Linked DNA regions of Arachidicoccus terrestris. The protein of the gene in region 1 interacts with the protein of each later gene in a pairwise test. Links are inferred from orthologs where the notes say so. Each region holds a gene or a part of one and is shown in the gene's direction. Other genes may lie near its edges.

What was found. Proteins that work in one complex are often made in the same cells at the same time.
Region 2: the proteins of K9M52_RS10410 (region 1) and K9M52_RS01760 interact in binary tests that used the Escherichia coli proteins (3 or more experiments, as listed by UniProt). The link is inferred for Arachidicoccus terrestris from one-to-one orthologs.

The regions. Positions count from the first base shown.
Region 1 is NZ_CP083387.1:2,681,272-2,689,341, forward strand. The notes cover bases 3,082-6,035. They hold K9M52_RS10410 (cytochrome c oxidase subunit I), read left to right. Parts: upstream 3,082-3,604; coding sequence 3,605-5,467; downstream 5,468-6,035. Other genes in these bases: K9M52_RS10405 (cytochrome c oxidase subunit II), read left to right, coding at 3,082-3,556; cyoE (heme o synthase), read left to right, coding at 5,548-6,035. In the rest of the region: K9M52_RS10390 (DUF3341 domain-containing protein), read left to right, coding at 1-305; K9M52_RS10395 (c-type cytochrome), read left to right, coding at 379-1,053; K9M52_RS10400 (quinol:cytochrome C oxidoreductase), read left to right, coding at 1,137-2,363; more of K9M52_RS10405, read left to right, coding at 2,426-3,081; more of cyoE, read left to right, coding at 6,036-6,510; K9M52_RS10420 (cytochrome c oxidase subunit 3), read left to right, coding at 6,511-7,086; K9M52_RS10425 (cytochrome c oxidase subunit 3), read left to right, coding at 7,157-7,837; K9M52_RS10430 (cytochrome C oxidase subunit IV family protein), read left to right, coding at 7,872-8,070. UniProt on the Escherichia coli protein: Cytochrome bo(3) ubiquinol oxidase is the terminal enzyme in the aerobic respiratory chain of E.coli that predominates when cells are grown at high aeration.
Region 2 is NZ_CP083387.1:453,187-461,136, forward strand. The notes cover bases 3,520-6,353. They hold K9M52_RS01760 (methionine aminotransferase), read left to right. Parts: upstream 3,520-4,268; coding sequence 4,269-5,438; downstream 5,439-6,353. Other genes in these bases: K9M52_RS01755 (SusD/RagB family nutrient-binding outer membrane lipoprotein), read left to right, coding at 3,520-4,126; K9M52_RS01765 (winged helix-turn-helix transcriptional regulator), read right to left, coding at 5,538-6,050; K9M52_RS01770 (metallophosphoesterase family protein), read right to left, coding at 6,288-6,353. Also shown: K9M52_RS01750 (SusC/RagA family TonB-linked outer membrane protein), read left to right, coding at 1-2,654; more of K9M52_RS01755, read left to right, coding at 2,666-3,519; more of K9M52_RS01770, read right to left, coding at 6,354-6,782; K9M52_RS01775 (methylglyoxal synthase), read right to left, coding at 6,798-7,256; K9M52_RS01780 (hypothetical protein), read right to left, coding at 7,294-7,950. UniProt on the Escherichia coli protein: Shows aminotransferase activity with methionine and histidine as substrates, and to a lesser extent also with phenylalanine.

The DNA.
Region 1 (8,070 bases):
TTATTCCGATCACTTTCGAATTGACGGTGCTTTTCGCAGCGGTAGGGATGGTGTATACATTTTGCTGGTTATGTCAGTTAGCTCCATTTGTAAAGAAACACATTTTCCACCCCAGGCAGACGGATGACATTTTTGTACTCGCTGTAGAGTGCACTCCCGGGACAGATGTTGCGGAATTGGAAAGATTTTTTGATGATAAAGGAACGGTAGGTGTTGAGATCCAGGACGCTGAAGCGGGCTGGTGGTGGGGCCGCTTTGACAAAGAGCAGCAGATCATCAATGAGAATGCAGTAGAAGTATTATAAGCTGGATATAGCAAATAAATTTTAAATTCTAGCCGTTACGATTCGGCTTTTTATACAGAAATCAAATATGAGGATGAAAAAATTATCTGTCATAGCACTTATTTTGATTAGCGGGGCAACCTTGGTAAGTTGTGGTAATGAGGTAAGACGCGATCCGGGTCATGTTTATATGCCGGATATGTTCTACAGCCGGGCCTATGAAACATATGCCCAGAGGGATTCTGCCCAGTTTACAACTGATAAGGCAGAAGCAGGGCGTAAAATATTCTACAATAACCAGCCTGTAGCCGGTACCATTGCAGCAGGAGAGGATTTGCCTTTCCCTCTGGCAAAAGATGCTGCCGGTGATACGACGAATTACGTGGCTTCAAAAGCACTGGTTAATCCTGAAGGTCCTTTGACTGCTGAACAGACAACAGAGATTCACCGTTTGTATCTGATTAACTGTGGTATCTGTCATGGTGCTAAAATGGATGGCAACGGTCCGCTGTATAATGACGGTAATGGTCCATTTGCCGCGGCTCCTAAGAACCTACTTGGTGATCCGATCGTTATGAATATGCCTGAAGGCCAGATGTTCTATTCTATTGAATACGGTAAGGGGATGATGGGGAGCTATGCTTCTCAGTTGAGTCGCAAGCAACGTTGGCAGCTGGTACATTATATTAAAGCCCGGCAACACCAGGCCAAAGGCATACCGGTGGATCCGGCAGATGTAGCAGATACAACAGCTTTGGCAGCTAATTAATAAAAGGAGTGATAGTAGATAAAGGTTCATTAAAATAAAGCTTAGCTTTAAATAATATAGTTAAACATTATATACGATATAAGATGGCATCAATAAAAACACAATTTGTAATTCCAGCTAAGATGAAGACTTGGTCCTATGGACTGATGGGCGTGGGAATTGTTGCTTTTCTGATTGGTTTTTTTACCATGGGAATGAGCAGTGACCCACACAAAAGTGCGACCTTCTGGGGTACTATTATGTACAATGCGGTATTTTTCCTTTTGATTACCAATATCGCCATGTTCTTTATCTGTGCCCTGACACTGGGAATGTCTGCCTGGCAGATTGCCTTCAGCAGAGTATCGGAAGCCATTTCTGCTGCTATGCCTGTGTTCGGGTTGATTGCCGGAGTTTTGCTGATCGGTTTAGTGGTGACTAAATCTCATATTTATCACTGGACAGATGTGGATGCTGTTAAGCATGACGCTATTTTGACGCATAAACACGGATTCCTGAATGCGCCTTTCTACATTCTCTGGACAGTGGCCTCTATCGGCCTTTGGGCTTTACTGGGAGCCAGAATGCGTAAGATGACCGCCGAAGCTGATACGCACTACCTCGGTGCACAGGAAGGGCAGCGTTTTATCTGGCGCAAGACGGTTAATGCCGGACTGTTTTTGGCGTGGTTCGCCGTAACTGCCGGATGTGTAACGCCTTGGATGTGGCTGATGAGCCTGGATCCGCATTGGTACTCTACAATGTATAGCTGGTATATTTTTGCGAGTAGCTTTGTAGGTGGTTTAGCCTTGATTACCTTATTTGTTATATATCTTAAAAATAAGGGTTATCTGGAATTGACCAATCAGGAACACCTGCATGATTTGGGTAAATTCCTGTTTGCCTTTTCTATTTTCTGGACCTATATCTGGTTCGCACAGTATATGCTGATATGGTATGCGAACATTCCTGAAGAGACAATTTATTTTAAAACACGTATTCAGGGCGAGTTTAAGGGTGTCTTTTTCCTGAATTTAGTTATTAACTTTGTATGTCCGATTTTGATTCTGATGTCCAGACCTGCAAAACGTAACTATACAATGATGACCTTTATGGCAGTGTTGTTACTTTTTGGCCATTGGCTGGATTTCTACCAGATTATTATGGGTAGTATTTCTGTACATCACATCACACTGGGATGGTTGGATTTTGGCATCGCCGCGCTTTTTGTTGGTATATTGATCTATACAGTTGGTAAGGCACTTACGAAACGGCCGTTGGTACCGAAATACCATCCGTTCCTGAAAGAAAGTATCATTCACCATACCTAAAACCTTATAATAGCAAGCACGTCAAAATCTGATTTAGAAAAATATTTTAAGCAATATACATTATGTCAATGTTTTTTACCGTCGCCGCCTTCTTCTTGATTGTGATAGTGATCTTCCAGATCGCTAAAGCGAGTGAGTACGTTTCCGTGCTGAAAGGCGAAGAGCAATCCTTTAAACAAAGCAACAAGGTCAATGGTGCGTTGATGATCGTATTCCTGGTCTTGGGGTTGATCGGTGTTTACTGGTGCAATAAATTACTTTACCCCAGAACCACTTTTGTAGAAGGGTCTGCCAGTATCGAGGGAGAGCAGGTGGATAAACTGTTTTGGATCACCTTGATTTTGACCGGTATTGTATTTGTCGTCACGCAGATCCTGCTTTTCTGGTTCGCATTTCGTTATCAATACAAAGAGAACAAAAAAGCCTACTATTTTCCGCATAATAACACGATGGAAATTATCTGGACCTCTGTTCCTACCATTGTGCTGCTGATCCTGATCGTATACGGCCTGCGCAGCTGGTTCTTATTTACGGGAGATGCGCCGAAGAATGCCATGCAGATAGAAGTAACAGGACATCAGTTTGGATGGGATTTTAGATATCCGGGTGAAGATGGCGTTTTTGGAAAGAAATACTTCAGGGATATAGACCCTGCGAATTCAAATACACTAGGTCTGATCTGGAAGGATAATCCGGCATTGAAACAGAAGGCAGATCCGGCTACTTTTGATGATATCGTTATTCCGGGCACCATGTATCTGGTAAAAGGTAAACCGGTAGAATTACTGATCAATTCCCAGGATGTGATTCATGACGTAGGCCTGCCACAGTTCAGAATGAAAATGGATGCTGTTCCTGGTACGCCTACACGCCTTTGGTTCACACCGAAGTATACGACAGAGGAGATGAAGAAAATCACCGGCAATCCGAATTATACCTATGAGTTGGCTTGTGACCAGCTTTGCGGGAATGGTCACTATTCTATGCGTGCAGTGATCCAGGTGGTTACTCAGCAGGAATATGATGTAATAATGGCCAAGCAGAAGCCGGCTTATTTACGTGCTTTCCCCGAAAAGGACCCTGCCAATCAGGCGCCGGCCGGGGGGGCAGCAGATTCTACGGCGGCACCGGCAGCTGCAACTGCAGTGGTTAAGGCGGCAAGGGACACCGCTGCATTGGTGCTCAACAAATAGACAGGAACTAGAATTGATATATAAGATATTATTTTTAAAGATACAATCATGAACAACGAAGCTGTAATACAGGCGGGAGCTGCCGCTCTTCATGTGGCAGGTGACCATGGAGAGGCGCATCACCATAAGCAATCTTTTATTACAAAATATATTTTCAGCCAGGACCATAAGACGATTGGTAAACAGTTTTTGATTACCGGTATTATTTGGGCAATCATTGGCGGTTTAATGTCAGTTTTATTCAGACTGCAGTTGGGGTATCCGGACAGTTCATTTCCTTGGCTGGAGACAGTTATCGGTCATTGGGCTAAAGACGGCCGTATTACACCTGAAGCGTATTATTCTTTGACAACGATTCACGGTACGGTGATGATCTTCTTCGTATTAACCGGGGGACTTTCCGGAACCTTTGCGAATTTTCTCATTCCCCTACAGATCGGGGCAAGAGACATGGCATCGCCATTAATGAACATGCTGAGTTATTGGTTTTTCTTTACCGCCAGTGTGATCATGCTTTGCTCTTTCTTTGTTGAAACAGGTCCATTTGCCGGGGGCTGGACGGCCTATCCTCCTTTAAGCGCCTTAGGCGACGCCTCGCCGGGATCGAAAACGGGGATGGATCTTTGGTTGGCGTCGCTGATTCTGTTTGTTGTATCGCAGTTACTAGCGGGCCTGAATTATATCTCTACCGTATTGAATATGCGCACGAAAGGCATGAGTATGATGCGTATGCCGTTAAGTACCTGGGGTGTATTCCTGCAGGCTGTGTTAGGTGTACTTTCTTTCCCCGTTTTGTTCTCTGGTTTTATCCTGTTGATTTTCGACCGCCACTTCGGCACCAGTTTTTATCTGTCTGATATCTATATTCAGGGCGTAGGTGCCTTGTCCCATGAAGGTGGTAATGCAATTCTTTATCAACATTTGTTCTGGTTCTTAGGACATCCGGAAGTATATATTGTTATCCTGCCGGCAATGGGTATCGTTTCTGAGGTGATGTCTACCAGTGGCCGTAAACCGATCTTCGGATACTCTGCCATGGTCATGTCCATGTTTGCCATTGTTATTCTGGCTTTCCTGGTATGGGCACACCATATGTTCGTAACGGGTTTGAATCCGTTCCTGGGATCGATATTCGTATTACTGACCCTGTTGATTGCGGTACCTTCGGCAATCAAGGTCTTCAACTGGTTGACAACGCTTTGGCGTGGTAATCTGCGCTTTACACCAGGTATGCTCTTTGCGATCGGTTTTGTCAGCGTATTTATCTCCGGTGGTCTGACGGGTATCTATACCGGTAACTCTGCTATCGATATCCATATCCATGATACATATTTTATTATTGCGCATTTCCATCTGGTAATGGGTGTTGCGGCTTTCTTCGGAATGTTCTGTGGTGTATATCACTGGTTCCCTAAGATGTTTGGCCGTCATATGAATAACACTTTAGGTTATGTACACTTTTGGATTACGCTTGTTGGTGCTTATCTGATCTTCTGGCCTATGCACTATGAAGGTCTTGCCGGTATGCCCAGAAGGTATTATGATTATAGTGGCTGGGAAAGCTTCAAGCAATTTGTTGAGTTGAACAGGTTTATCAGTGTCTGTGTTATTATCACTTTTGCTGCTCAGTTCCTCTTCCTGTTTAATTTCTTCCACTCTATTTTCAAGGGTAGAAAGTTGACCGTGAAGAACCCGTGGAAGTCTACCGCATTGGAATGGACAACGCCGATCAATGTGGGTCATGGTAACTGGCCCGGAGAAATTCCGGAAGTGCATCGCTGGCCATACGATTATAGCAAAGATGGTCATGACTTTATTCCGCAGACAGTTCCGGTAGGAGAAGAAGATAATCCGGCATATATGGATGAAGAGATGATCGAAGAAGCAAAGCTGAAAGGCGAACAGGTATAAATGCCTGTTGGAGGTCAAAAGAAAATGAATAATAACATGGAGGGCCCGTGCAGAGGAACTCCAGGTAAAAAATAAGATTTTTGAAACAGGAAAGTTCGAATGTAAATACGAATGTGACTCCCGGTAGGTTGTCAGTCTTGATTAGAGACTATATGACGCTTACTAAATTCACATTGAGTTTTACAGTGGTTTTTTCCTGTGTGGTCAGTTATCTGTTGTCACCGAATACATTAGTATCCAATGTGGCAAAGATAATAGAGCTCTTTGTAGCGGGGTTGCTCGTAACGGGCGCCGCCAATGCCATCAATCAGGCCGTTGAAAAAGATACGGATGCCCTGATGAAGCGCACCGCCAACCGGCCGGTGGCAGCCGGCAGGATCAGTCAGCAAAATGCCTTGATCTTCGCTTATGTCTCCGGAATATTAGGCGTAGCCATGATGTGGTATTGTTTTAATGCACAATCCGCCTTGCTTTCTGCCTTCAGCATGTTTTTGTATGCTTATATCTATACACCGCTGAAGAAGAAAAACTCCATTGCGGTCCTGGTAGGAGCGTTTCCGGGCGCTTTTCCTTGCCTGATTGGATGGGTAGCCGGTTTTGTAGCAGGCGGTGATAACAGTTGGTACGGCGGTCTGGTGTTGTTTTTGATACAATTCCTGTGGCAGTTTCCTCATTTTTGGGCAATTGCCTGGGTGGCACACGGTGATTACACTAAGGCCGGATTTAAATTATTGCCTTCTGACAAAGGACCTACTAAAAGTACCGCTATGAAAGCTGTGGTCTATGCGGCCTTGATGGTTCCGGTTGGAATGCTGGCTTTTATTCCCCTGGGCGGCGGACACCCGTTAAATGATGCCGGAACGTTGGCAGGGAAGATCAGTTTTTTGATCGTACTACTCTGTAATTTGTTTATGGTCGTCCAGTGTGTGCGACTATATGTGAATATGGATGTAAAATCTGCCAGAAGGGTAATGTTTAGTAGTTATATTTATTTGCCGGTGGTGTTGTTGGCATTACTCTCGGCAGTAAGCAAAAATTTTTAAATGACAACTGTGGGTATTTCTGAAAATAAAGGCAGGTTGCATCCACATAAGTTTTTACTGTGGGTCGGGATGGCAAGCATTGTCATGATGTTTGCAGGTCTGACAAGTGCTTACGTTGTAAAGAGGACTTTTAGCAACTGGATGGAATTCGGGCTGCCTTCTGTCTTCTGGATTTCTACGGTCGTGATACTGGTGAGTTCTCTGACGATGCATCTGGCTTTAAAGAACTTTAAAGCGCATGAGCGGAAAAAATATAAGACCCTGATTACAGTCACGGCGGTACTCGGGTTACTTTTTGCAATTTTGCAATTGTATGGGTTTACCCAGCTCCATGAAAGAGGCATTCAGATCTTTGGTATCGGCAGTAACGCTTCCGCTTCGTTTTTGGGGATCATTGTCGGGCTACATGCGCTGCATGTTATCGGTGGCATTATTGCATTATTGATCATCTTTTTCAGGGCCTATGGCACGAAGGTGAAGCGTTATGATAAAACGCCCATTGAGATCGTAGCGATCTACTGGCACTTTGTTGATATATTATGGATCTATCTGTTTTTATTCTTTAGTTTTACTTAAACAGTTAGATAGATTAAAAGATAAATTAAGAAGTATTAAAAAATAAAATAAATCATTTTTATTCTTTATTATGGCACATACAGCAGCAATACATACTGAGAAGCCGAGCAAATGGAGCGGTGGCAGCAGTCCCTTTAAAGTGGAATACGGCAAATTGATGATGTGGTTCTTTTTGCTGAGCGACTCCTTTACTTTTGGCGGTTTACTGATTTCTTATGGAACGACCAGATTCGCCACTATTGGCTGGCCTGACCCGAACGTTGCGTTTAGTAAGTTTCCGGGATACGGCGGTACTGCGCCCCTGGCATTCGTGAGTCTTATGACTTTTATCCTGATCATCAGCTCAGTTACCATGGTACTTGCTGTGCAGGCGGGTAAGGAAATGAACAAAAGGGATGTTGTCAAGTATCTCATCCTGACAATTGTGGGTGGATTTATATTTTTGGGCTGCCAGGCCTGGGAATGGACACATTTATATCATGAAGGTGCCTGGTGGGGCGCGAATCCATTTGCGAACTCTAATGGAACCCAGTCTACACAGAACTTCACCAATTTCTTCTTCACGATTACCGGATTCCATGGTTTTCATGTATTCTCCGGGGTATGTATTAACATCATTATGCTGATCATGACCCTGTGCAATAAGTTTGAACAGCGTGGACACTACCTGATGATCGAGAAGGCCGGCCTGTACTGGCACTTTGTAGATCTGGTCTGGGTGTTTGTATTTACCTGTTTTTATCTGGTTTAATTCAATTGATTAATTTGCTACAAATTCATTATACATGTCAAATTTAGAACAATTAGAGAGCGGCGGACACACACATGCACATGCGTTTGATTCCAAGAAAGTGAAAAGAGAGATCTGGAGGATTACCTTATATCTTTCTATACTGACTGTTGTTGAGCTTTTGCTTGGGTTTTTAATGATGCCCTGGCCGGAAGAAAGCCTCAAAAGACATTTGGTAAAAGGTGTCGTAATGG
Region 2 (7,950 bases), 2.2 Mb from region 1 along the record:
TTGCGGGAAACAATCAGCCCTTATTTGTCATAGATGGCGTTCCTGTTGACAACTCCCAACTGGGTGCCGGCGGTTCAAGAGACTATGCCAATGCAATCGCTGATCTGAATTCTGAAGACATTGAATCAATGAGTGTTCTAAAAGGGCCCAATGCAGCAGCCCTTTATGGCAGCCGTGCAGCACATGGTGTCATCATCATTAAAACCAAATCAGGCAAAAAGAAAAAAGGACTCGGCATTAGCTTTAATTCTAACAATACTTTCAGCAGTTTGCTTGTGCTTCCTGAATATCAGAATGTATTTGGGCAAGGAGGTAACGGACAGTTCAGTTACGTCGATGGCAACGGCGGCGGCCTAAATGATAACGTGGATGAAAGCTGGGGCCCCAGAATGGAAGGCCAGTTAATTCCCCAGTTCGGCTCAAATGGAGAAGCGGTCCCTTTTGTTGCACATCCAGACAATGTCAAAAGCTTCTTTAAAACTGGGTTTTCTACATCCAACAGTATTTCCATCGCCGATGCGGGCGACAAATACAGTTATAGAGTCGGGTTCAATGACGGGCATCAGACAGGTGTTATTCCCAATTCAAAACTCAATAAAAGAAATATCTCTTTAAACAGCAGATTCAAGATTACCGATAAACTCAGCCTTTCGGCCATGGCCAACTACCTGATTTCAGATGCACCCAACCTGCCGGGCATTGGTGGCAAGAGGGCCAGCAGCACAATGTTACAGTTTACCTGGTTCGGCAGACAAGTGGATATGCAATCACTGAAAGACAGCTATTTTTCTACCGGCAGCCCCGACAACTGGAACAACGCCTATTATCCGAATCCTTACTTCGGTGCCTATGAAAATACCGTTCAGCAAAGAAGAGACCGTCTGATTGGCGACGTCGGACTGACCTACGATATTGCTCCAGGTTTAACCGCTCATTTTCACAGCGGTACAGATTATTACAATGACCGGAGAAAGCTAAAAATTGCCTATGGCACCAGTGGCACCCCATTTGGATCTTATGAAGAAATTGGTTACACCGTTAATGAAAACAATACAGAAGGTACACTTAATTTTGATACAAAACTCAATAGTGACTTCTCACTGAATATTCTGGCCGGCGGTAATATCCGTAACAAAACCTATGAAGAGAATGATCAAAAGGCACCAAGACTGGCCGTTGGCGGCGTGTATACCCTGGATAATTCCAGAGATCCGTTAATATCCAATAACTACTACAGTCATTTAAAAGTCTATAGCCTTTACGGGTCCGCCCAGTTGGGTTATAAGAACTATGCTTTTATCAATGTAACGGCCAGAAATGACTGGTCTTCTACCCTGCCTGAAAATAATCTTTCCTATTTCTATCCGTCTGTAAACGGTACGGTCGTATTCACAGATTTATTCAATATTAAAAGTGATGTACTGAGCTATGGCAAGGTGCGCGGTGGCTGGGCAGAAGTGGGCGCTGATACAGATCCCTATCAACTCTACAACACCTATGGGTTCTCCCTGTTTGGTTCCAGTCCGCTGTTGACAACTTCAGGCATCCAGATGAATGAAAAGTTCCAGAGTGAATCCACCACTTCAACTGAACTGGGTCTGGATCTGGGCTTCTTCCACAGCAGAGCTACATTGGATATCAGTTTATATAATACCAACAGCTTTAACCAGATCCTAAAAGTAGATATCACGCCTACTTCAGGCTATACGCAACAGTTATTAAATGCAGGCAAGATCAATAACAAAGGCCTGGAAGTGGCCCTGGGTGTTACGCCTATAAAAAACGAGGACCTAAGCTGGAACTTCTCTGTAAATTTCGCGCGGAACAAAAGCGAAGTAAAGTACCTGGATGATGCCGGGCAACTGGAGAACTATACATTAGGCAGTGATGGAACGGTACAGGTAGTCGCAGCTGTAGGCAAAACCTATGGCACCCTTATTGGAACGGCCTATCAGCGCGATAACAAAGGTAATATACTGGTTGGCTCCAATGGCCTGCCCCAAACCGACCCCACACTGCAAGACCTGGGGCACTTTACACCCGACTGGAACGGAGGATTCTACAATAATTTAAAATATAAAAACTGGGGGCTAAGTTTTTTAATTGACGCCAGTATCGGCGGCTCCATATATTCTGGCAGTAACTCTACGGGACAATACACGGGGGTACTTGCTTCCACACTCCCTGGAAGAGGCGCGGAATTCGGCGGGCTCAATTATTACTATCCGAACAACGATAAAAACAAATTGCCGGTGGCTGCCTCAGGGAGCGCACCCAATGGTGAGAAAATATACGATGATGGCATAATTGCGCCGGGCGTAACCGGTGACGGAAAGGCCAATGAGCAGATCATACCGGCTTCCTTATACTACAAGACCATTTCCTCAGTGGATGAGCAGTATGTATATGATGCCAGTTATGTCAAATTCAGAGAACTGCGTATCAGCTACCAATTACCGGGCGCCTGGTTGTCCCGTATAGGTGTTCAGGGTGCCAGCGTTGCACTGGTAGGCCGCAATCTTTTCTTTATTTATAAAAAAGCCCCCAATATTGATCCGGAAACTGCCTTTTCTACGGGCAACGGACAAGGTCTGGAAGATCTTACACTGCCCACTTCCAGAAATTATGGCATCAACTTAAGTGTTCAATTCTAAAAGTTCCAATCATGAAATATTCACTCAATAAATTTCTATTTCGCTCAGGTGCATTACTTATAAGCGGTGTGCTGATCCTGGGCATCAGCTCCTGCAAAAAAGAACTTGTTCGTATCAATAAAAACCCCAATGCAGTAGAAAATCCGACACCCGACTATCTTTTAGGCGGCGCAGAAAAAAGCGCTGCAGACGCCTATTGGGGAGCGACCGCCAACTTCGGATCCAGCCAGCTGATTATTCAGCAATGGGCGGCGATTCAATATACGGATGCGGACCGGTATATTTATGACGCCAGCAGTTTCTCTTCTTTTTGGACAGCGTTATACTCCGTTTCACTGACCAACATTAAAGTGATGATGAAACTGGCCGAAGAGGCTGGAAATAATAACTATATCGGTGTCGGCCATATACTCAGAGCCTGGAATTTTCAACTGCTGACAGATGCATATGGCAATGTCCCCTACAAAGAATCCGGAAAAATTGAATCGTCTTCCCTGGCAGCCTATGACAGCCAGCAAGAGGTTTATACCGGTATACTTAGTGAATTGGATACAGCTTTAGTACAACTCGATCCTAATGGCACACCTATTGAGGGTGATTTGATCTACGATGGCAATATTGCTAACTGGAGAAGATTTGCCCGGAGCCTGCAGTTGCGCATCGCACTCAGAATCGCAGACGCAGACCCGTCGCTGGCAAAAGCTACAGTTCAAAAAGTACTGAACAGTAAAGAATTGATCAGTTCCAACGCTCAGACAGCGCAGTTCGTCTACGATGAATCTCCGAACTGGAACCCCGTCGCCAGCAATTTTTCTACACGTAATGATTACAGAATTTCCAAGACAGTTGTAGACCGGTTATATGCACTCAAGGATCCGAGGCTGCCCGTGTATGCCAGACTTCCCGAAAATGATAAGATTACCAAATATGTAGGTGTTCCCAACGGCTTAACGACCTCAGACGCCAACAGCCTGGGACTGGCCAACACCTCTAAACCCGGCACATATTTTTCAGCAGATAATGCACCGGCAGTTATCCAGGCATACAGTGAAGTACTCTTCTTAAGAGCAGAAGCCGCAGCAAGGGGCTTCAGTTCCGAAAACCCGGCTACGCTATACAATGAAGCCATCACCGCCTCCCTGAAGCAATACGGCATCACTGACGCAGCAGTGATTGGAGCCTACCTTGCTCAGGCCTCCGTTAAATATGACGCCTCCAATTACAAGAAATCCATTGGAGACCAAAAATGGATCGCACTATTCGGAGAAGGGCTGGAAGCCTTTGCCGAATGGCGCAGACTGGATTATCCAACGCTCCAGGCAGCTGTTGCAGGCAAATACGGAGATAAAATTCCGGTACGCTTTATTTATCCCTCAACAGAGCAGACATTAAATGGCAAGGCCTATAAGGCGGCAGTGGCAGCCCAGGGTACTGATGACTTGTTTACCAAACTCTGGTTTGATAAACATTAGTTTTTAACCTGCTATTCCCTCATGACAAAAAGGTCGCTGTAATTTACCTGTTATGGCGACCTTTTTGTAATTTGCAAAAAGGACAGACAAACAGCTCTGCCCGGGGGCTATCATTCTCATCCATGAAATATTTTTCCTTATCATGATCACTATACATTCAAAATTTCCCCATACGACCACCAGCATTTTTACAGAAATGTCCAAACTGGCCATAGATAATAATGCCATAAACCTGGGACAGGGATTTCCGGATTACCCCATGGACCCGCTCCTGATTAAAGCAGTCACAAAAGCAATGGAAAACGGCTATAATCAGTACGCGCCATCCAGCGGCTACGAAGCCTTCAGAAACCTGTTAGCAGCAAAGGCCCAGGCCGAACTAGGGCAGTCATTTGACCCTGTGACGGAAATCACTATTACGCCCGGGGCCACCAACGCACTTTTTACCGTAATTTCCACCTTTGTCAGACAAAAAGACGAGGTGTTGTACTTTGACCCGGCCTATGACAGCTATCACCCGTCGATACTCGCCGTCGGCGGCATTCCCATTGCGGTGCCCATGCAATACCCCGACTTCCAGCTGGACATTGATCTACTAAAAGGGTATATAACGAAAGCCACCCGGATGATTATACTCAATACACCACATAACCCAACGGGCGCCACGCTTAAGTCAGCGCAATTAAAAGCGCTCCATGAATTATTAAAAGACACGAATATTATCGTACTCTGCGATGAGGTTTATGAGCATGTTATTTTTGACGACCAGCCTCATCATTCTCCATTAGGCTTTCCGTTTTTAAGAGAACGTTCTATATCGGTACACTCTTTTGGAAAGATGTTTAATTGCACCGGCTGGAAGACGGGGTATATTATGGCCGACGCCCCGTTAATGGCAGAAATCAGAAAAGTGCATCAGAACAATGCCTTCAGTACATTTTCTCCGGTCCAGATCGCGCTCACTGAATATATGCATGATCCGGATACCTACCTAAGACTTGCCGGGTCCCTGCAAAAGAAGAGAGATCTTTTAATGAACGCCTTAAAGGGTAGCCCCCTTAAACCCTTTCCGGTGGAAGGCAGCTATTTTCAGTTATACAGTTACGAGGGCTTTAGTGAGATGAAAGAAAAGGACTTCGCTGTCTGGCTGACCAAAGCAGCCGGCATCACAGGGATCCCCCTCTCCTCTTTATGCGAAAAGTTCGGTGATCATAAACTCATACGTTTTTGTTTTGCCAAAAAAGAAGCAACCCTTCAACAGGCGGCTGAGAAACTGAGCCAACTGGGCAAAACCCTGACCCCTCCCCATTAATAATTTAGTGAAAGACGGTATCAAATAAAAACGAGCCGGCAGGAAGCGTCCCTCCAATACCGACTCGTTTTTATTTACTTTATTTACCGGGGCTGGAATTTATCCGGCGATCTTGGTCGCTTTAGGCGCTTCACAGCCAAACTCAGGGTCTTCACCACAACTGCATTCGGTTTGTTTTTTCAGGATTCTTTCCCGGTGCTTGAATCCCCAGCTGCATAATTCATTGATAATATTTTGCAGGGTCTTTCCGTAATCTGTAAGTTCGTACTCAACGGTTACGGGTCTGGTATGCAAAACAGTACGGGTAACCAGTTCATTGATTTCCAGATCTTTTAATTCTTTGGACAGCATTTTGGCACCAATGCCTTCAATATTTCTCTGCAACTGCATAAAACGGCATTTACCCATTGTGTGTAAATAACCAATAATAGCGACTTTCCATTTACCGCTCAGCAGATCCATCGTGTCATGAATGGCCCTTAAGCGGGGTTTGCATAGCGCATGTAATTCTTTCTCTTCGTCTTTATTGTCAGCTGTTCCTTTATTTGCCGTAGGTTCTATCAGCTTTTTTCTATGATGATCTGTTGGCGTCAGTGTTGCATTTTCTATCATGATTGTCAATACTTGATTTTAAAGTGGAATAAAATAGTTTCACTCGAGCAATTACTATCGTTTTAACTGCCAGTTTCAAAAGTAAACTATTAATACTGGCTGGCCCACCCTTTTAACGATTCCATGTGGAAAACTTGACCGTTTTCTGACAATCCAAACGGATTGCCGTTGCAAATGCCTAACTTTAACCTTTGACAACCAACAGCTTGTTTTTTATACCCTTTAAAACACACGTAGCTAACGCTTGCCGAGCTCAATAACCTGACATCCCGCGATATCCGTACCATTGATATGGAACTTAATCAGTGTTTGCACCTGATGCCAGCCTTGCTTGCCACAGGCACCCGGATTCATGTGCAGGCAATGAAGCTTCTCATCATACATGATCTTCAGAATATGTGAATGACCACTGATAAACAACCCTGGCTTTTCCTTCTTAATGATCTCTCTTACACCAGGCGCATATCTGCCCGGATACCCCCCAATATGGCGCATCAATACTTTTACGTCTTCAAGATAAAATAGATTATCCAGGGGAAAACGGCTGCGAATGGCAGTACCGTCGATATTCCCATACACTCCCCTTAAGGGTTTAAACGCCTCCAGCCTATCGATCACGGACGAGTCCCCCACATCACCTCCATGCCAGATCTCATCTACATCGGCAAAATGTTCGAATACGGCTTCGGGCAGATAGCTATGCGTATCAGATAATAAACCAATTTTTGTCATGCGTACTAAAGGCTACTAGGGTTCGATGCGTCTTTTAAGATAAGCCGTATAGTCGGTCTGCTTACATTCATAAGTGCTGTCCATGTAAGCAGAAGATATCAGAAAATCGGCTGTTGCCGGACAACAGGCCATGGGAATATTCCAGACAACGCCCAGGCGCAACAGCGCTTTTACATCACTGTCATGCGGCTGCGCCTCCATAGGGTCCCAGAAAAAAATCACGATATCTATTTGGCCATTGGCGATCATGGAGCCGATCTGCTGATCACCGCCTAAAGGGCCGCTCAGCACTTTATGTACCGGCACGCCTAGATGCTGTTCAATCAACTTACCTGTGGTGCCGGTAGCGACCATCTGATGCGGGATCAGCTTTTCTTTGTTTTCACCGATCCAGGCAATCAGATCATCTTTCTTGTGATCATGGGCAACTAAAGCAATGGTCTTCTTTTTTTGTAAAATCCTTGGAGCAGGCATATTAATGTATTGTTATAATGATGATAATTGGATGACATCAAGCTTTATTGCCCTCATCCTGAGCCGAATAATCAATGATAGGATGCCTTTCAAAAGGGTGTTTCTCATCAAAAATATACCGGTAGGTGACCAGCTGTCTGCTGAGTTTTCCGCCAAGCGCCTTGTAGATATTCAGCATCCTGGGATTCCAGTCACCGGTCCAGCCCATTTCGTATTTCTCATAAGAACGTTTCTTCTGAATGCTGATCGAGCCTTCTGTGATCATAAAAGCGTCCACCCCCAGCGCCTGGTACTTTGGTACCACACCAAAGGCAATACCCGTAAAGCGTTCACAGATACCTTTTTTTTTCATCCATAGGAACCGCAGTTTCTGCAGCAGGCCAAACTTCCCATTAAAATGTTTAAAATATTCATTGAGATCCGGTATGTTGATCCACATAGCAATAGGTTCATCCCTATAATAGGCAAACCAGATAATCTCTTCGTCTATGATCGGTTTCATTTCATTGAAATTACGGATCATATCTTCTTTGGTGATCGTCTTGCCTTCATGATGCTGCGACCAGGCCGCGTTGTATACCGTTGCAAACTCCTCCGCATGCTTTTCAATATTCTTTAAATCGATATGACGTGCACTGTAATCCTTTTTATTTTTAAACCTGGCATGCCGCTCAATATATTTTTCAGGCAGTTC